Regions from separate parts of the Stutzerimonas sp. R40042 genome, predicted to be linked through region 1. Evidence: predicted binding sites of a transcription regulator. Region 1 holds the regulator's gene; each other region holds the start of a gene.
The links. Region 1 encodes FliA, which starts transcription of late flagellar genes. Its sites were predicted from a motif close to CTAAAGTTTNNNNNNNNNNNGCCGNTAA; they were not measured.
Positions count from the first base shown of each region.

Region 2: the regulator FliA is predicted to act here: its motif matches at 2,349-2,376, upstream of OUY36_RS18420 (methyl-accepting chemotaxis protein).
Region 3: the regulator FliA is predicted to act here: its motif matches at 1,953-1,980, upstream of OUY36_RS20130 (methyl-accepting chemotaxis protein).
Region 4: the regulator FliA is predicted to act here: its motif matches at 2,468-2,495, upstream of OUY36_RS05795 (flagellar protein MotY).

Region 1 is NZ_CP113258.1:2,932,304-2,937,390, reverse strand. It holds gene flhF (flagellar biosynthesis protein FlhF) at 1-1,221, shown strand, start outside; gene fleN (flagellar synthesis regulator FleN) at 1,313-2,140, shown strand; gene fliA (RNA polymerase sigma factor FliA) at 2,158-2,883, shown strand; gene OUY36_RS13785 (chemotaxis response regulator CheY) at 2,958-3,332, shown strand; gene OUY36_RS13780 (protein phosphatase CheZ) at 3,356-4,150, shown strand; gene OUY36_RS13775 (chemotaxis protein CheA) at 4,162-5,087, shown strand, end outside.
Region 2 is NZ_CP113258.1:3,890,485-3,895,571, reverse strand. It holds gene bfr (bacterioferritin) at 1-311, shown strand, start outside; gene OUY36_RS18420 (methyl-accepting chemotaxis protein) at 356-2,278, opposite strand; gene cueR (Cu(I)-responsive transcriptional regulator) at 2,446-2,886, opposite strand; gene OUY36_RS18410 (heavy metal translocating P-type ATPase) at 2,901-5,087, opposite strand, start outside.
Region 3 is NZ_CP113258.1:4,273,142-4,278,228, reverse strand. It holds gene OUY36_RS20135 (porin) at 1-204, opposite strand, end outside; gene OUY36_RS20130 (methyl-accepting chemotaxis protein) at 224-1,846, opposite strand; gene OUY36_RS20125 (malate synthase G) at 2,052-4,232, opposite strand; gene OUY36_RS20120 (glycine cleavage system protein R) at 4,460-4,984, shown strand; gene rarD (EamA family transporter RarD) at 4,988-5,087, opposite strand, start outside.
Region 4 is NZ_CP113258.1:1,227,828-1,232,914, reverse strand. It holds gene gloA (lactoylglutathione lyase) at 1-145, opposite strand, end outside; gene OUY36_RS05800 (argininosuccinate synthase) at 241-1,458, opposite strand; gene OUY36_RS05795 (flagellar protein MotY) at 1,541-2,434, opposite strand; gene pyrC (dihydroorotase) at 2,597-3,640, shown strand; gene rnt (ribonuclease T) at 3,637-4,311, shown strand; gene thrC (threonine synthase) at 4,414-5,087, opposite strand, start outside.

The DNA of each region.
Region 1 (5,087 bases):
GATGCCGTGATCATCGGCAATCGCCGGGTGGCCGGTGGCGTCGAGCTGACGGCCGTACTCGACTACCCGATGCAGTCCGCGCCGGCAGCGACCAAGCCCAATCCTGCGCTTGAAGCTGAGCTGCGCAAGACGCAATCGCGCCTGGCCAGTGCCCATGCCGAACTGAGCGCCGCGCCGCAGGCAAAGATGCAGGATCGTCAACTGCTTGACGAGAAGCCGGCCGCCGTGGCGCCGAGCGCTCAGCCCGAGCCGGCTGCCGCGCCGTCCGCCGCCGTCGATCCGCGCGCGATCGAGGCGATGTATTCTGAGCTGCACGGTCTGCGTGAGCTAATCGAGGTGCAGCTCGGCTCGATCGCCTGGGGGCAGGAGCAGAGCCGCCGTCCGCAGCAGGCCAGCCTCTGGCGTCGGCTGCAGCGCCTCGGCCTGCCGGCCGAACTGTCGCGCAGCCTGCTGGAAAAGGTCGCGACCATCAACGATCCGCGTCAGGCCTGGCGCATGGTGCTGGCCTATATGGCGCAGGCGATCAAGGTCAGCAAGCAGGAGCCGCTGGAAGAGGGCGGAGTGATTGCGCTGGTCGGCCCGGCCGGTGTTGGCAAGACCACCACCCTGGCCAAGCTCGCGGCCCGTTACGTACTCAAGTACGGCGCACAGAACATCGCCGTGGCGAGCATGGACAACTACCGGATCGGCGCGCAGGAGCAGCTCAAGACGCTTGGGCGTATCCTCGACGTACCGGTGCTGCAGATCGACCCGAGCCAGCCATTGAGCAAGACGCTGGCGCCGCTGGCCCGCAAGCGCGTGATCCTGATCGACACCGCCGGCCTGCCGGCCAGCGATCCGACCTTGCGCAAGCAGCTCGAAGCGCTGTCGGATCGCGGTGTGAAATCCAAGAACTATCTGGTGTTGGCGGCGACCAGCCAGAGTCAGGTACTCAAGGCGGCATGGCACAACTATCGTCGCTGCGGCCTGGCGGGTTGTATCCTGACCAAGCTGGACGAGGCAGGCAGCCTCGGCGATGTGCTCGGTCTCACGATCAGCCAGCATTTGCCGATAGCCTACCTCGCCGATGGCCCGCGGATTCCGGATGACCTGCATCTGCCCCGTAGCCACCAGCTGGTCAGCCGTGCGGTAAGCCTGCAATCAGGCGAGGAGCCGAGCGAAGAGGCCATGGCGGACATGTTCGCCGGGTTGTACAACGGCTCGTCACGGCGGGCCGGATGATCAAGCGAGTGCGGTACCAGAATGAACCAGATGCGTGCCATGCGGGCGCATCGCCGGCCGTATGGCCCCAGCAAGATATAGGCGTGTGAACATGGGTATGCATCCCGTACAGGTGATTGCGGTGACCGGCGGCAAGGGTGGCGTCGGCAAGACCAACGTGTCGGTCAATCTGGCGCTGGCGCTGGCCGATCTGGGCCGGCGTGTGGTGTTGCTCGACGCCGACCTGGGTCTGGCCAACGTCGACGTCCTGCTTGGCCTGACCAGCAAGCGAACCCTGGCCGATGTGATCGCCGGTGAGTGCGATCTGCGCGATGTGCTGATTCAGGGCCCCGGCGGTATCCGTATCGTGCCCGCGGCATCCGGGACGCAGAGCATGGTACAGCTGTCGTCCCTGCAGCATGCCGGTCTGATCCAGGCATTCAGTGAGCTGGGCGATGAGCTGGACGTGCTGATCATCGATACCGCGGCCGGTATTGGTGATTCGGTGGTCAGCTTCGTGCGTGCCGCGCAGGAAGTGCTGCTGGTCGTCACAGATGAACCCACGTCCATCACCGATGCCTATGCTCTGATCAAATTGCTCAACCGTGACTACGGCATCAGTCGTTTCCGGGTGTTGGCCAACATGGCGCATGCACCCCAGGAAGGTCGCAACCTGTTCGCCAAGCTGACCAAGGTCACCGAGCGTTTTCTCGATGTGGCGCTGCAGTATGTCGGCGCCGTGCCCTACGACGAGGCCGTACGCAAGGCGGTACAAAAGCAGCGTGCCGTCTATGAAGCCTATCCGCGCTCCAAATGCGCGCTGGCCTTCAAGGCCATTGCGCAGAAGATCGATACCTGGCCGTTGCCCGCTACCCCGCGCGGCCATCTCGAATTCTTCGTCGAGCGCCTCATCAGTCCCGCTTCAGAAAGCCACGAATGACAGGTGCCGGATCCGCTATGTATTACAGCAAGGCTCAGGCAAAGGATGCTCAATATCGCCTGATCGATCAGTACGCGCCGTTGGTCAAGCGTATCGCTTACCACCTTCTGGCGCGTCTGCCTGCGAGTGTGCAGGTGGACGACCTGATCCAGGCTGGAATGATCGGACTGCTGGAAGCAGCGAAGAAGTACGACGCCGGCAAGGGCGCCAGTTTTGAAACCTACGCCGGCATCCGCATCCGCGGCACCATGCTCGACGAGGTGCGCAAGGGCGATTGGGCGCCACGCTCGGTGCATCGCAACTCGCGCATGGTCAGCGAGGCGATCCGCGCCATCGAAGCGAAAACCGGTCGTGACGCTAAAGATCATGAAGTTGCGGCCGAACTTAAGCTTAGTCTCGATGAGTATTACAGCATCCTCGGCGATACCCTCGGCAGCCGACTGTTCAGCTTCGACGACCTGCTGCAGGAAGGCGAGCATGGCGAGCTGCAGGAGGATGCCGGCAGCACGCACCCCGAGCCTTTCCGCGATCTGGAGGACGAACGTTTCCAGTTGGCGCTGGCAGAAGCCATCGCCAACCTGCCGGAGCGCGAGAAGCTGGTGCTGTCGTTGTATTACGACGAAGAGCTGAACTTGAAGGAAATCGGTCAGGTGCTGGGAGTCAGCGAGTCGCGTGTGAGCCAGTTGCATAGCCAGTGTGCGGCGCGCCTGCGTGCGCGCCTCGGTGAATGGCGCGCCAATTGACGATTGTTTGCGGTATGACGTGCTCGGTTTGCTGAGGCATTTTGGGACTTACGGAGGTCGACTTGGACAAGAACATGAAAATCCTCATCGTCGATGACTTCTCGACGATGAGACGAATCATCAAGAACCTCTTGCGTGACCTGGGGTTCACCAACACCGCCGAAGCGGACGATGGCACCACCGCGCTGCCGATGCTCAAGAGCGGCAGCTTCGACTTTCTCGTCACCGACTGGAACATGCCGGGCATGAGCGGTATCGATCTGCTGCGTACCGTGCGTGCCGACGAGCGCCTCAAGCACCTGCCGGTGCTGATGGTCACTGCCGAAGCCAAGCGCGACCAGATCATCGAGGCGGCACAGGCCGGCGTAAACGGCTATGTGGTCAAGCCTTTCACTGCCCAGGTGCTCAAGGAGAAGATCGAGAAGATCTTCGAGCGCGTCAACGGCTGAAGCAGCAACGCCGCGAGGGCACTATGACGCAAGCAGATCAGAGCCTGGCAGAGTTCGAAGCGACTCTGAAGGCCAACGCCCCTAAGTTGATTGAAAGCCTGCAGCAGGGCCGCTTCGATGAAGCGACGCAGATGTTCAATGAACTCAGCCAGGCGCGTAATCACAGTCTCTATCAGGAAGTCGGCAAGCTCACCCGCGAGCTGCACAACGCCATCGTCAAACTCGAGATGGATACCTGTGCCACTGGCGGCGATCCGTCACCGATCACCGACGCGACCGATCGCCTGTCCTATGTGGTGGAGATGACCGAGAAGGCCGCCAACCGCACCATGGATCTGGTGGAGGAATCGGCGCCGCTGGTCAACTACGTTAGCTACGAGGCCCAGAGCCTGACGGCCGACTGGCAGCGATTCATGCGCCGCGAAATGGATGCTGAACAGTTCCGTGGGCTGGTCAAGCGCATCGACCAGTACCTCAAGCGCAGCATGAACGATGGTAGCCAGCTGTCGCAGAACCTCAGCGAAATCATGCTGGCCCAAGATTTCCAGGACCTGACCGGCCAGGTCATCAAGCGTGTCACCCGACTGATCACCGAGCTTGAAAGCAATCTGCTCAATCTCGTCCTGATGGCGGGGCAGGTCGACCGCGTGGCTGGCATCCAGCACGACCGTGATGCCATGCGCGCCGAGCAAGAGAAGAAAAAACAAGAAAAATCGCCTTCCAATGGTGAAGGTCCGCAGATGCATGCCGATATGCGTGAAGACGTCGTTTCCGGCCAGGACGATGTCGATGATCTGCTTTCAAGCCTGGGCTTTTAGGGGAAGTGAATATGAGCTTCGACGCCGATGAAGAAATTCTCCAGGACTTCCTGGTAGAGGCCGGCGAGATTCTCGAACTATTGTCCGAGCAACTCGTGGAGCTGGAAAGCAGCCCCGATGACATGGCGTTGCTCAATGCGATTTTTCGCGGGTTCCATACGGTCAAGGGCGGTGCGGGCTTTCTTCAGCTTCATGAGCTGGTGGAATGCTGCCACATTGCCGAAAACGTCTTCGACATCCTGCGCAAGGGTGAGCGTCGAGTCGATTCCGAACTGATGGACGTCGTTCTGCAGGCGCTCGACGCCGTGAACGCGATGTTCAGCCAGGTCCGTGAACGCGTCGAACCTACTCCTGCCTCGCCGGAACTGCTGGCCGCATTGGCCCGTCTGGCCGAGCCTGCATCCGACGACGAAGCACCTGCCGCCGCAGCGCCCCAGGCGATCGCCGAGCCTGTGAGCGAAGGCGCCGACAGCGATTTCGAGCAGCTGCTGGATGCGATCGAACCGCCCGCTGTCGAGCCGCTGGCATCCGCCGATACAGGCACCGTGGCTGACGAAATCACCGATGATGAGTTCGAGTCGTTGCTCGATCAGTTGCATGGCAAGGGCAAGTTCGAGCCGGCAACCACCGCAGCGACCACGCCGGCGGCTGCCGAGCCTGCGATTGCTAGTAGCGGGGCAGGCGCAAGCGACGAGATCACCGATGACGAGTTCGAAGCACTGCTCGATCAGCTGCACGGCAAGGGCAAATTCGAGCCGGCAACCACCGCAGCGCCCACGCCGGCGGCTGCCGAACCTGCAACGGCCAGTAGTGGGGCAGGTGCAAGCGACGAGATCACCGATGACGAGTTCGAAGCGTTGCTCGATCAGCTGCATGGCAAAGGCAAGTTCGAACCCCCAGTGGTCGGCGCCAGCCCGGTCGGCGTCAGCGAATCCGC
Region 2 (5,087 bases), 960 kb from region 1:
AGCATGCCGATGCCCTGCTCAAGCGCATCCTCTTTCTCGAAGGTACGCCGGACATGACGCCGGAACCGATCAACCCGGGCCACAGCGTGCCGGATATGCTGCGCAACGACCTGGCGCTGGAGTACAAGGTGCGAGCCGCGCTGGCGCAGGGCATCGCGCTGGCCGAACAGCACGGTGACTACCCGACCCGTGACATGCTGGCGCTGCAGCTGCACGACACCGAGGAAGACCACGCCTACTGGCTCGAGCAGCAGCTCGGCCTGATCGACCGCATCGGTCTGCAGAACTACCTGCAATCCCAGGCCAGCTGAGCCTTCCACCCCGCGAGGCAGGGCCTGCCTCGCGGGGCGTTCCATCAGAGCCGGAAGCGGCTCACCATCGACTGCAACTGACCACCCAGACGGGCCAGCTCGGTGCTCGACGCCGCGGTTTCCTCGCTGGCGGCGGCGGTCTGTTCCGACACGTCGCGCACGTTCACCACGCTGCGGCTGATCTCCTCGGCCACCGCGCTCTGTTCCTCGGCGGCTGCGGCGATCTGCTGGTTCATCGCCTGGATGTTCGACACGGTACGGGTGATGCTGCCCAGCGACGCACCGGCACGGCGCGCCAGCTCGACCCCGCTGTCGGTCAGGTCGCGGCTGGTATGCATGATCGCGGCGACCTGCTGGGTGCCGTTCTGTAGCGCGGCGACCAGCCCTTCGATTTCCTCGGTGGACTTCTGCGTGCGCTGCGCCAGGCCGCGCACCTCGTCAGCGACCACGGCGAAGCCGCGCCCGGCCTCGCCTGCACGGGCAGCCTCGATGGCGGCGTTGAGTGCCAGCAGGTTGGTCTGCTCGGCCACGGCGCGGATCACGTTCATCACACTGCCGATCTTGTCGCTTTCTTCCTGTAGCGCCGTCATCGCCTCGCTGGAGCGCACCACGGCGCTGGCCATGCGTTCGATCTGCGTGACCACCTCGGTGACCACGCGATCGCCTTCGCGGGCTTCGCCATCCGCTTCGGTGGCGGCCAGCGCGGCCTGCTCGGCATTGCGCGCCACCTCCTGAACGGTGGCCGACATCTCGTGCATGGCGGTAGCGACCTGGTCGGTTTCTTCCTTCTGGCTGTTTACGCCGGCGCTGGTCTGCTGGGTAACCGCCGAAAGCTCCTCGGCGGCGGCGCTGATCTGGCTGACACCATCGCGGATGCCGCCGATCAGTTCGCGCAGGGTCGCGCCCATCTGCTGGATGCCGCGCTGCAGCACGCCCAGCTCGTCGCGGCGCTGGATCTGTGCGGTGGCGCTGAGGTCGCCGGAGGCGATGCGCTCGACCTCGGCCAGGGTGGCACGCAGCGGCAGGATGATCTGCCGGGTGATCAGGCAGGCGGCCAGGATGCCCAACACCAGCGCCAGCAACGCGCTGACGATCAGGCGTGTACGCGCGGCGGCGCTTTCCACGGCGAGCAGGTCGAGCTGAAGCTGATAGAGCGAGTCGCTGATGCGGACGATTTCCTTCTGCTGATCGGTCATCTCCTGGCGCGCCTTGGCGATTGCCAGGGTGGCCTTCTCCAGCGATTCGATGGCGCCGCGGTACTCGCCGAGCACGGCACGGATCTGCTGCAGCGTCGCCGCGTGGTCGGCGTCGAGCGCGGCGGCATGGCGATCCAGCGTGGCCTGGGCAGCATTCAGTTGTGCGTAGACGGCCTTGGCCGCCTCGGCACCGGGAGTCGCCATGTAGACGCGCAGCAGGTATTGGGCGCGCTGCACGTCATCTTCGATGCGGGTGATGGCCTGGAATTGCGCGAAGCGCCCTTCGTCATACTCCGCCAGCTGCAGCACCTGGCGGGTTACCCCAGCGTTCAGCTCAGCCAGGCGCGCGGCGGCGCCGTCGATGGTGGTGCGCGCGGCGTTGGCCTGGGCGTAGCCCTTGCGCATGTCGTCCAGCGAGTTCTGGTACTGGGCGTTGTAGCCGGCCTGTTCCTTCAGCTGGGCGACGTCGTCCGGGTGCTCGAAGGTCTCCAGCAGCTTGGTCTGCTGGGAGAGGTAGATGCCCAGGTTGTTGTCCAGCCGCTTGGTGGACTCGTTGTCTCCACTGGCCAGCATGAATTGCAGGCGGGCGATGCGCAGGTCGGTGAGGGTCTTGTTCAGCTGGGATATTTCGGTCATTAGTCCGCTGCGCTGGATGACGCTGTCCAGGCTGCCCCAGCCGTTCCAGGCGAGGACGATGGTGAGTATCAGGACGGTGGCGAAGCCCAGCGTGAGCTTCCTGCTGACCCCGATGTTTGCAAACCAGTTGTTCATGGCACTCCAAGCGAAAGCGAAGTAGTCGGTCCGAGTCGACGCCGCAAGGCGAGGCTCGTATACCGCAGCGCTTTCGGCCGGATGCATACGAACTTGAATGTAAAGCGAGGAACGGTCGTAGCGCCGGATGATCGCGCCGCAACGCCGAACCAGGCTTGTCCGATCGGTCAGGTCTGGTTGCGCGTGAGCGGTGACGGCGCCTGCTCAGGGCGGACGCAGCAGCCGCTCTCGATGCCCTGCAGAATCGGGCAGTCCGGGCGATCATCGCCCTGGCAGTGGTCGACCAGCTCCTGCAGCGTGTCGCGCAGGCCGACCAGCTCGGCGATCTTGCGGTTCAGCTCGTCGATATGTGCGCCGGCCAGGGCCTTCACGTCGGCACTGGCGCGCTGGCGGTCCTGCCACAGCGCCAACAGCTTGCCGACCTCTTCCAGCGAGAAGCCCAGGTCACGGGCGCGGCGGATAAAGGCCAGCTGGTGCAGGTCGCGCTCGTTGTAATGTCGGTAGCCATTGGCGCCGCGCCCGGCGGGCGTGAGCAGGCCGATGGATTCGTAGTAGCGGATCATCTTCGCCGTGAGGCCGCTGTGCTTGGCGGCCTGACCGATGTTCATGGCGTGCTCCCGATTCATTCTTCCGGTTTCCAGGAGCGCAGCAGCAGGGCGTTGCTCACCACGCTGACGCTCGACAGGGCCATCGCCGCACCAGCCACCACCGGGCTGAGAAAGCCGAAGGCGGCGAGCGGAATGCCCACCAGGTTGTAGATAAAGGCCCAGAACAGGTTCTGCTGGATCTTGCGGTAGGTGCGCCGACTGATCTCCAGTGCGGCCGGCACCAGGCGCGGATCGCCGCGCATCAGGGTGATGCCGGCGGCGTGCATGGCCACGTCGGTGCCGCCGCCCATGGCGATGCCGACATCCGCCGCGGCCAGGGCAGGGGCATCGTTGATGCCGTCGCCGACCATCGCCACCACGGCGCCGCCCTTCTTCAGCTCGGCCACGGTGGCCGCCTTGTCCGCCGGCAACACCTCGGCATGCACGTCATCGATGTGCAGCGCTTCGGCCACCACCCGCGCGCTGCCACGGTTATCGCCGGTGATCAGGTGGCTGCGGATATGCCGCGCCGCGAGCCCGGCAATCGCCGCGGCGGCGCCGTCCTTGAGGCTGTCACCGAAAGCGAACAGGCCGAGGATGCGCGGCTTGGGCGCTTGTTCCACCAGCCAGGAGAGGGTGCGGCCCTCGGCTTCCCAACGCTGGGCGGTGTCCAGCAGCTCGCCCGGCTGCAGGCCGTACTCTTCGAGCATGCGCCGGTTGCCCAGCGCCAGCTGCTGGCCATCCAGCGTGCCCGCGATGCCGCGGCCGCTCAGGGCCTGGCTCTTCTGCACATCCGGCACCGTGATGCCGTCGGCTTCGCAGCGCTCCAGCACGGCACGCGCCAGCGGGTGTTCACTGCCTCGCTGCAGGGCGCCGGCCAGGCGCAGTATCCGCGCTTCGTCGCCGTCCACGGCATGCAGGTGGATGATCTGCGGCTTGCCCGAGGTAAGCGTGCCGGTCTTGTCGAAGGCCACGGCATTCACAGCATGGGCGACTTCCAGCGCCTCGGCGTCCTTGATCAGGATGCCGTGCCGCGCCGCCACGCCGGTGCCGGCCATGATCGCCGCCGGCGTCGCCAGGCCGAGGGCGCAGGGGCAGGCGATGACCAGCACGGCCACGGCGTTGATCAGCGCGACCTCGACCGGCGCGCCACTGAGCAGCCAGCAGATCAGGGTGAACACGGCGATCACCAGCACCGCCGGGACGAACACCTGGCTGACCTTGTCCACCAGCTTCTGGATCGGCGCCTTGGCCGCCTGGGCGTCTTCCACCAGGCGGATGATCCGCGCCAGCACGGTCTCGCCACCGAGCGCGGTGGTGCGCACCAGCAGGCGGCCTTCGCCATTGATCGCGCCACCGGTGATGCGGTCGCCCGGCGCCTTGTTCACTGGCAGGCTCTCGCCGCTGATCAGCGCTTCGTCGGCCTGGCTTTCTCCCTCGACCACTTCGCCATCCACCGGGAAACGCTCACCGGGGCGGACCAGTACCAGATCGCCGAGGCGCAGCGCGGCGATGGCAACATCTTCCTCGCGGCCGTCGACTACCCGTGTCGCGCGGTCCGGACGCAAGGCTTCCAGCGCCCGGATCGCCGCGCTGGTCTGGCGCTTGGCGCGGCTCTCCAGATACTTGCCCAGCAGCACCAGGGCAATCACCACCGCCGAGGCCTCGAAATACAGGTGCGGCATCTGCCCGGCCGGGGTCGCCCACCATTGATAAAGGCTCAGGCCGTAACCGGCGCTGGTGCCGATGGCGACCAGCAGGTCCATGTTGCCGGCACCGGCGCGCACCGCCTTCCAGCCGGCGACGTAGAAGCGTGCGCCGAGGATGAACTGCACCGGGGTGGCGAGCAGGAACTGAATCCATGCCGGCAGCATCCAGTGGCCGCCGAACAGCTCGGCGAACATCGGCAGCACCAGCGGTGCGGCCAGCAGCAGGGCCGCGATCACCGCCCAGCGTTCGCGCTGCAGGCGTCGTTCGGCATCCTGTGCGGGTTGCTGCTGGTCGCCGGCGCTTGCCTGGTAGCCGGCAGCCTCGACTGCCTGGATCAGCACGGCGGGGTCGGGCGTGCCGATCACTTCGACATGCGCGCGTTCGCTGGCCAGATTCACCGCGGCGCTGCGTACGCCGGGCACCTTGAGCAGGGCGCGTTCGACCCGGCCGACGCAGCTGGCGCAGGTCATGCCTTCGATGTTCAGCTCGATGCTCTGCACAGGCACGCCGTA
Region 3 (5,087 bases), 1.3 Mb from region 1:
ACCGAACTTGGACAGCTGATCGCCGCGCCAGGAATCGTTGGTCTGACCCTGGACGCCATAGCTGCGACCGTCATCTTCGCCGCCGAGATGGGTGAAACCGACGGTACCGAAACCGTTGAAGCGATGTTCACCCTGTTCCAGGGCAAAGGCAGGGGTGGCGGCCAGGCAGATAGCTGCCAGACCGGCGACACGAAGTGCAGTCATTGGATGCTCCAAAAAATCGTTAAACACGGAATTGGCTCGTAGCCGCGCGCAGGTGGTCTCCGGTACTCACCAGTTGTTCGCCAAGGCGGGCGGTGGCTTCGGCGCCGTTTGCGGTTGCTTGTGCGTCCTGCTGCAACACTTGGGTTTCTTGTCTGATGGAACTCGACAGGCCGATCTGTTCCTGTGTGAACTGGGCGATGCCGGCGTTGAGTTCGTCGATCTGGTTGACCGTGCCGGCGATGGCTTCCAGCAGCTGTGTGGCTTCGATGGAACGCTCGATGCTGGCGCGGGATTTCTCGCCGTTGCTGGTCATCACGTTGAGCACGGTGTTGGCGCTGTTCTGCAGGCGCTGGATGATCTGTTGGATCTCGGCGGTGGAGGCAGCAGTCTTCTGCGCCAGATTGCGCACTTCGTCGGCGACCACGGCGAAGCCGCGGCCCTGCTCGCCGGCGCGGGCGGCCTCGATGGCGGCGTTCAAGGCCAACAGGTTGGTCTGTTCGGCGATGCTGCGGATCACGGTCAGTACCGAGCCGACTTCCTGGGTTTCTTCCTCCAGCTGTTCCATGGCCTTGACCGCGCCCATCACGCTGTCGCCCAGGTCGTTGATGCCGGTCGACAGACTGCCGACGTGCTCGCGTGCCGTCGCCGCCTGGCGCGCTGCGGAATTGGCCTCGTCGGATGCCTGCTGCGAGCGCTGCGCGACTTCCTGAATGCTGCCGGTCATGGTCAGGATGTCGCGGCTGATCGAATCGGTGTGGTGCTGTTGCGACTTGGCGTTTTCCTCCGAGCCCTGGGTGAGCTGGTAGAGGTCCTTGGAGACCTGGCCGAGCGGGGCGGCGGCCTCGATGATCTGGCGGATGGTGCGCTGCAGCTTGTCGAGAAAGCTGTTGAACAGCTCGATCATGGCGCCGATCTCGTCGTTGGACTCGACGTTGACGCGCTGGGTCAGATCGCCGTCGCCGCGGGCGATCGATTGCAGCGAGGCGATCACCCCGCGGATGTTGACCATCACGCTGCGAATCACCAGCCAGGCTCCGAGGCTGACCAGTACCACCAGCACCAGGCTGAGAATGATGCCCAGGCGGGTGGTCGCCGCGTTGGCTTCGCGGGTTTGCACCAGGGTCTGCTGAAAATCGGCGTAGGCCTGAGCACGGAAGTCGCTGGCGAGCTTCTGCGCCTGCGCCAGGTCACTGGCCATGCGATCCAGACTGGGGCGCAGGTCGTCGAACGAGGCGCTGCCGTCGATCAGCTTGGAAGAGGCGGCGAGGGCATTGTCGGCGTAGTCGCGCACGGCCTTGCGCCAGTCGCTCAGGGCCTGATGCTGCTGGCGCTGCTCGCTCAGCAGCGACGCCAAGGCTTGCTGCTGGCTGTCGATCTGCTGCAGCACGTCGCGCGCTTCGTCGAGAATGCCCGGCTCGCCCGCCGCCACTGCATTGTTCAGCAACGCCGGCACGCGGGAGAACTGGAAGATCACCGCGTCGGCCTTTTCCAGCGTCGGGTAGCTGCGGGTCTCCAGCAGGACCAGGCGCGAGTCGGTCGCCGAAAGCTGCAGCGAGGTGTAGACCACATACAGCACGAGGCCGAGCAGGGCGACGGCCGGGACCAGGGAAAGCTTGGCGGTCAGCGAGAGGTTCTTCAGCATGCAGCGAACTCCAGTGCAGGGGCTTACGGGTACCAGGAAGAGCACGTTGATGGCCAAATGCTACTTTGGCGGCGCAAGTGTGACCGAAAACGATATTCGGGTCACGTTATCGGTTGTAACAGGCCTAACTTGAGGACCGTCGGCCGGATTACGGGCATAAAAAAACCGCCCCGAAGGGCGGTTCTTTCTGCAGCGGCTTGGCGGGTTACAGGCCGTTCTTGGCCTTGAACTCGCGGCGGCGGCGGTGCAGCACCGGCTCGGTGTAGCCGTTGGGCTGCTTGGTGCCTTCGAGGACCAGCTCCAGCGCGGCCTGGAAGGCCACGCTGTTGTCGAAGTCCGGCGCCATCGGGCGGTACAGCGGGTCACCCTGGTTCTGGCGGTCGACTACCGGGGCCATGCGCTTGAGGCTCTCGATCACCTGATCCTTGGTCACCACGCCATGGCGCATCCAGTTGGCCACGTGCTGGCTGGAGATACGCAGGGTGGCGCGGTCTTCCATCAGCGCGATGTCGTTGATGTCCGGAACCTTGGAGCAGCCGACGCCCTGTTCGACCCAGCGAACCATGTAGCCGAGGATGCCCTGCGAGTTGTTGTCCAGCTCGTTGCGCTTTTCTTCCTCGCTCCAGTTGGTGTCTTGCGCCAGCGGGATGGTGAGGATGTCGTCGATGGACGCCTTCTCGCGCTTGGCCAGTTCGACCTGACGCGCCTGCACGTCGATCTTGTGGTAGTGCATGGCGTGCAGGGTGGCAGCGGTCGGCGACGGTACCCAGGCGGTGTTGGCGCCGGCCATGGGGTGGCCGACCTTCTGCTCGAGCATCGCGGCCATCAGGTCAGGCATGGCCCACATGCCCTTGCCGATCTGCGCCTTGCCCTGCAGGCCGCAGGCCAGACCGACGTCGACGTTGTTGTTCTCGTAGGCGCTGATCCACTTCTCGGCTTTCATGGCCGCCTTGCGCACCATCGGGCCGGCTTCCATGGAGGTGTGGATCTCGTCACCGGTGCGGTCGAGAAAGCCGGTGTTGATGAACACCACGCGCTCGCGCGCTTCCTTGATGCAGGCCTTGAGGTTGATCGTGGTACGACGCTCCTCGTCCATGATGCCGACCTTGAGGGTGTTGCGCGGCAGGCCAAGAACGTCCTCGACGCGGCCGAACAGTTCGGTGGCGAAGGCCACTTCTTCCGGGCCGTGCATCTTCGGCTTGACGATGTACATCGAGCCGGTGCGGGTGTTCTTGCGGCTGGTGTTGCCTTTGAGGTTGTGCACCGCGATCAGGCTGGTGAACAGGCCGTCCATGATGCCTTCCGGCACTTCATTGCCTTCCTTGTCGAGGATGGCGTCGTTGGTCATCAGGTGACCGACGTTACGGATGAACAGCAGCGAGCGGCCATGCAGGGTCAGCTCGCCGTTGCCGTCGGCCTTGGTGTAGACCCGGTCCGGGTTCATCGCGCGGGTGATGCGCTTGCCGCCCTTTTCCAGCTCCTCGACCAAGTCGCCCTTCATCAGGCCGAGCCAGTTGCGGTAGACGATGGTCTTGTCGTCGGCGTCGACGGCGGCGATGGAGTCTTCGCAGTCCATGATGGTGGTCAGCGCCGCTTCCATCAGGATGTCCTTCACGCCGGCGGCGTCGGTCTGGCCGATCGGGCTGGCCGGGTCGATCTGGATCTCGAAGTGGATGCCGTTGTTCTTCAGCAGCACGGCGATCGGTGCGCTGGCTTCGCCCTGGAAGCCCTGCAGCTGGGCCGGGTTCTTCAGGCCGGTGGTGCTGCCGTCCTTCAGCGAGACGACCAGCTTGCCGCCTTCGATGCGGTAGCCGGTGGAGTCGACGTGCGAGCCGGTTTCCAGCGGAGCGGCTTCATTGAGGAAGTTGCGCGCGTAGGCGATGACCTTGTTGCCGCGGATCTCGTTGTAGCCCGGGCCCTTGGTAGCGCCGTCTTCTTCGGAGATGGCGTCGGTGCCGTAGAGGGCGTCGTACAGCGAGCCCCAGCGAGCGTTGGCCGCGTTCAGGGCGAAGCGCGCATTCATGATCGGCACCACCAGCTGCGGGCCGGCCATGCGGGCGATTTCTTCGTCGACGTTCTCGGTAGTGGCCTGGAAGTCTTCGGCTTCCGGCAACAGGTAGCCGATTTCCTGCAGGAAGGCCTTGTACGCCACGGCATCGTGGGCCTGACCGGCGCGAGCCTGGTGCCAGGCGTCGATCTTGGCCTGTAACTCGTCGCGCTTGGCCAGCAGGGCGCGGTTCTTCGGCGCCAGGTCGTGGATGACGCTGTCGGCGCCAGCCCAGAAGGCGGCGGCATCGACGCCGGTACCGGGAATCGCCTCGTTGTTCACGAAGTCATACAGGACTTTGGCGACCTGCAGGCCACCGACTTGAACGCGCTCAGTCATTACTCGCCTCACTTGGTTCTTCTAATTTCGCCGGACGGTTTCGCTTTTGTAGTCCGAGGTCGCCGGATACTACATGAAGCGTCGGGGAAAATCAGTCCGCTGAAAGCGCAGGTTGCGTCGGCCTTGCGAGCATGCCGGTACAGGCGGTGCTGTCATCGCGAGTGGGGCCTGCTATACCTATTGGGCCGTCGCCATCGGGCGCGCGAATCCCGCCACAGGAGCAGTCCATGGATCACCTCGTTCTCACCGTCATTGCCAAAGATCAGCCCGGTCTGGTCGAACGACTGGCCAAGTGCATTGCCGATCATGGCGGCAACTGGCTGGAGAGCCGCATGTCGCGCATGGCCGGGCAGTTCGCCGGCATTCTGCGGGTGGCCGTGCCGGCAGACGCCCATGCCGAGCTGACTGCCGCGCTGGAAAGCCTGCAGACCCAGGGCATTCGCGTGTTGCTGGCCCACAGCGGTGCGGAGCCGACAACAAGCTGGCAGGAAATTCAGCTGGAACTGGTCGGCAACGATCGCCCGGGCATCGTCCGCGACATCACCCACCTGCTCGCCGAGCACGGCGTCAATCTGGAAAGCCTGGATACCGAGGTGCTGCCGGCGCCGATGAGCAGCGAACTGCTTTTCCGCGCCGAGGTGCGTCTGGCGGTGCCCAGCGAGCTGTCGCTGGAGCTGCTGCAGCAGCGCCTGGAAACCCTTGCCGACGACCTGATGGTCGAGCTCAAGCTGCAGCCGGCCGAGCGGATGTAGTGCTCAGCCGGCGCTTTTGCGCATGATGCGCCAGGTGTCCAGGCTGTACACCGCAAGTCCGGCCCAGATGCAGAAGAAGGCCAGTTGCCGGTCGACCGGGAAC
Region 4 (5,087 bases), 1.7 Mb from region 1:
CGTCGCCGTAGCCGACGAAGGCCAGGGTGAACTTGCCTTCCGGATAATCCTTGCGGCGCAGCAGGGTCATGCCCAGCACCTCGGTATAGAAGGCGATGGATTTTTCCATGTCGCCGACGCGCAGCATGGTATGCAGCAATCTCATGTTCGGGTTCTCCTCATCGGCAGTGCTTGTGGCCATGCAGAAAGCAAGACCCCGGCACAGGGCCGGGGTCGGTCAGGCTCGGGTACGCCAGCTTATCAGAACTGGGTACGGCCCTTGCCCGCAGCGATGCGCATGCGCAGCGCGTTGAGCTTGATGAAGCCACCGGCGTCGGCCTGATCGTAGGCGCCGCCGTCTTCCTCGAAGGTTGCGATATTGGCATCGAACAGCGAATCATCGGACTTGCGGCCGACCACGATGACATTGCCCTTGTACAGCTTCAGGCGCACCACACCGTTCACGTTGACCTGGGAGGCATCGATCATCTGCTGCAGCATGCTGCGCTCCGGGCTCCACCAGTAGCCGTTGTAGATCAGGCTGGCGTACTTGGGCATCAGCTCGTCTTTCAGATGAGCCACTTCGCGGTCCAGAGTGATCGACTCGATGGCGCGGTGGGCCTTGAGCATGATGGTGCCACCGGGGGTTTCGTAGCAGCCGCGGGACTTCATGCCGACGTAGCGGTTCTCGACGATATCCAGGCGACCGATGCCGTTCTCGCCACCGATGCGGTTGAGTTCGGTGAGTACCTGAGCCGGGGTCATGTCCTTGCCGTCGATGGCAACGATGTCACCCTTGCGGTAGGTCAGCTCGATGTAGGTCGGGGTGTCCGGCGCGGCTTCCGGGGACTTGGTCCAGCGCCACATGTCCTCTTCGTGCTCGGTCCAGGTGTCTTCCAGCACGCCGCCCTCGTAGGAGATGTGCAGCAGGTTGGCATCCATGGAGTACGGCGACTTCTTCTTGCCGTGGCGCTCGATCGGGATGGCGTGCTTCTCGGCGTAGTCCATCAGCTTCTCGCGCGACAGCAGATCCCACTCGCGCCAGGGAGCGATGACCTTGACGCCTGGCTTGAGCGCGTAGGCACCCAGCTCGAAGCGCACCTGGTCATTACCCTTGCCGGTGGCGCCGTGGGAGATGGCGTCGGCGCCGGTCTCGTTGGCGATCTCGATCAGACGCTTGGCGATCAGCGGACGGGCGATGGAGGTACCCAGCAGGTACTCGCCTTCGTAAACGGTGTTGGCGCGGAACATCGGGAACACGAAGTCGCGAACGAACTCTTCGCGCAGATCATCGATATAGATTTCCTTGACGCCTAGGGCCTGTGCCTTGGCACGCGCTGGCTCGACTTCCTCGCCCTGGCCGAGGTCAGCGGTGAAGGTCACCACTTCGCAGTTGTAGGTGTCTTGCAGCCACTTGAGAATCACCGAGGTGTCCAGGCCACCGGAATAGGCCAGAACTACCTTCTTAACGTCCGCCATGCCATCAGCTCCACGGGTTGTACGGAAAACCTGCGATTCTACCGGTCACGGGGCCGCTTTTACAGGGGCGGCGGACGCGCAGTCAGGAAGATGGCGCACTTGCTTCGGTGGAGGCCGTCGCGGCCGCAGCTTCGCGCTGCAGACGCAGGGTGACCCGCCGGTTCTTGGCCCGATTGGCTTCACTGTTGTTGGTCACCAGGGGATAGCGTTCGCCATGGAAGCGCACGGTGATCTGTTCCTGTGGCACGCCACTGGCGACCAGGTACTCCTGCACGGCCAGCGCACGGCGTCTCGACAGATCGCGATTGACCAGTCGATTGCCGCTATTGTCGGAGTGACCGTCGAGCTCGATGCGATTCACGCTGGGGTCGGCACGCAGGTACTGCAGGATGATGTCGAGCTTGGCACGTCCGAGCGCGTCGAGCGCCACATCGCTGCTGGGAAAGCCGATCTGCGATTGGCGCACCTGATCAAAGTTGACCGGCAACAGTTTCGCCGTGCAGGCGCGATAGTCCTCGTAAGCCTTGGTGAAACGTGCCGGTAGCAGGCGGATCTCCAGCGTTTCGCCGCCATGCTGCGTGCGATGGCGCACCACCGGGCTGCGCCCTTCGAGCAGCCCGCTGAGCAGACGACCGGCCTGCGCTTGCGTGCTGTTGAACGGAACATCGCCACCACCAATCGACACCACGCCCAGGTTGATATCGCTGCGTGACGGCTGCCACGGCGCGGCGGCGGCCAGCAGCGTGGCCGAGCCCGCGCCCAGCCAGCGTTCCGGAGAGTGCAGACGGAAGGTCGCCTGCTCGCCTGCGCGCCGCACGAATTCGCCACGACCAAAACCGGCGATAGGCTGGATCAGCCGACACTCGAATTGGTCGCCCTCCACTTGCCATTGCACACGCTCCAGCCGCGTCTGAAAGGTCAGCGCGTTGGCCGGTGAAGCGAGCAGGCACATCAGTACGAGGGGGCGCAGGCGCACGGTGGGCTCCGGGAGGATGCTGGTTCCAACTAGGTATCGGTGTCCAACGAGCAAACTTGAGCACGGTGCAGTCAGCGATCCAGCTCGCAGACGAAGGCAAGATGCCGCGACCGCCCTTTTCCGGTAGCATTCGCGCACGTTTCACCCGCCTGGAAAGCCCGCATGTCCGACCGACTCACCCTGCTGCGCCCCGATGACTGGCACATTCACCTGCGTGACGGCGCCGTCCTGCCGCATACCGTCACGGACGTTGCGCGCCAGTTCGCCCGCGCCATCATCATGCCGAACCTGGTGCCACCGGTACGTACCGCCGATGAGGCAGAGGCCTACCGTCAGCGCATTCTGGCCGCTCGCCCAGCCGGCAGCCGTTTCGAGCCGCTCATGGTGCTCTACCTCACCGACAGCACTACGCCGGACGACATCCGTCGCGCCAAGGCCAGCGGCTTCGTCCATGCGGTCAAACTCTACCCGGCCGGCGCCACTACCAACTCGGCCTCCGGCGTGACCGCCATCGACAACATCTTCGACGTGCTGGAAACCATGGCCGAAGTCGGCATGCCGCTGTTGGTTCACGGAGAGGTCACGCGCGGCGAGATCGATATTTTCGATCGAGAGAAGTACTTCATCGACGAGCAGCTGAGCCGGGTCACCGCGAAGTTCCCAACGCTGCGGGTAGTCTTCGAACACATCACCACCCGTGACGCGGTGCAGTTCGTCCAGGCAGCTGGAGCCAATGTCGGCGCCACCATTACCGCCCATCATTTGCTGTACAACCGCAACCACATGCTGGTCGGTGGCATTCGCCCACACCTGTTCTGCCTACCGGTGCTCAAGCGCAACCTGCATCAGGAAGCCCTGCTGGACGCTGCCACCAGCGGCAACCCGAAGTTCTTCCTGGGTACCGACTCGGCGCCCCATGCCCAGCATGCCAAGGAAGCCGCTTGCGGCTGTGCCGGCTGCTACACCGCCCATGCGGCCATCGAGTTGTACGCCGAAGCCTTCGAGCAGCGTCAGGCGCTGGACAAGCTGGAACCCTTTGCCAGCCACTTCGGTCCTGATTTCTATGGCCTGCCGCGCAATACCGACCAGCTCACGCTGGTACGCGAGGAGTGGGAAGTCCCGACCAGCCTGCCGTTCGGCGAGCAGCTCGTCATACCGTTGCGAGCCGGCGAACGCCTGCACTGGCGCCTGGAGACGAACGCATGAGTGAGGAGCAGTTCGAAGACGAACTCGAAGAACACCTGCCCGGCAAGCCCCGCTCGCCCATGGCACGGCGCTTCCGTGGTTTCCTTCCGGTGGTGATCGATGTCGAATGCGGTGGCTTCAACAGCGCAACCGATGCCCTGCTTGAAATCGCCGCCGTGACCATCGGCATGGACGAACAAGGCCTGCTCTACCCGCAGGACACGCTGTTCTATCGCGTCGAGCCCTTCGCCGGCGCCAACATCGAGCCTGCCGCGCTGGAATTCACCGGCATCAAGCTCGACCACCCACTGCGCATGGCCGTTCCCGAGCTGCAGGCGATGACGGACATCTGCCGCAGCGTGCGCAAGGCGGTGAAATCGGCAGGCTGCAAACGCGCGATCCTGGTCGGGCACAACAGCAGCTTCGACCTGGGCTTTCTCAACGCGGCCATCGCCCGCTGCGAGATCAAGCGCAACCCGTTCCACCCCTTCTCCAGCTTCGATACCGCCACCCTCGCCGGCCTCGCCTATGGGCAGACCGTGCTGGCCAAGGCCTGCCAGGCGGCGGGCATCGATTTCGACGGCCGTGAAGCCCACTCGGCCCGCTACGACACCGAGAAGACCGCTGAACTGTTCTGCGGCATCGTCAACCGCTGGAAGGAAATGGGCGGCTGGGAAGAGTTCGACGAATAGCAGAGCCAGCCCGAGGAGCCGAGGCGACGCTCTGTCTCACCGCCTCCACGCCAGAACGAAAAAGGCCAGTCGCATGACTGGCCTTTTTCGTTTGACCGCAGCTTAGAGCGGCTTGCCACGGTTGCCGTGCTGGCCGACGAAGGCCTGCACCGCTTTGAGCTCGTTCGGCAACACCGTGCAACGCTCGCTGCGCTCGAACAGATCGGCAAGGTGCGCCGGCAACGCAAGCGCCTGACCTATGCCCGCCTTCTCCACTGCATCAGGGAATTTCACCGGATGCGCAGTGCCGAGGGTCACCATCGGGATGTTCAGGCTACGACGGCATTCACGGGCCGCATGCACGCCGATGGCAGTATGCGGATCGAGTACCTCGCCGGTTTCCTTGAACACCTGGGCGATGGTCGCACAGGTTTGTTCGTCGTCCACGGCCAGCGAGTCGAAGAGCCGGCGTGCTTCGGTCCAGCGATCCTCCTCAACCGACAGCTTGCCGCTGGCACGGAAGCCATCGAGCAGATCCGCCACGGCCTTGCCGTTACGTCCGTGCAGGTCGAAGAGCAAACGCTCGAAGTTCGACGACACCATGATGTCCATCGAAGGCGACAGCGACGGGTGCAGGGTGTCCTTGTCGTAGCGGTTGCCGGACATGAAGCGATGCAGGATGTCGTTGCGGTTGGTGGCGACGATCAACTGATTGATCGGCAGCCCCATATTGCGCGCCAGGTAACCGGCAAAGATGTCGCCGAAGTTGCCGGTCGGCACCGAGAAGGCCACCGAAC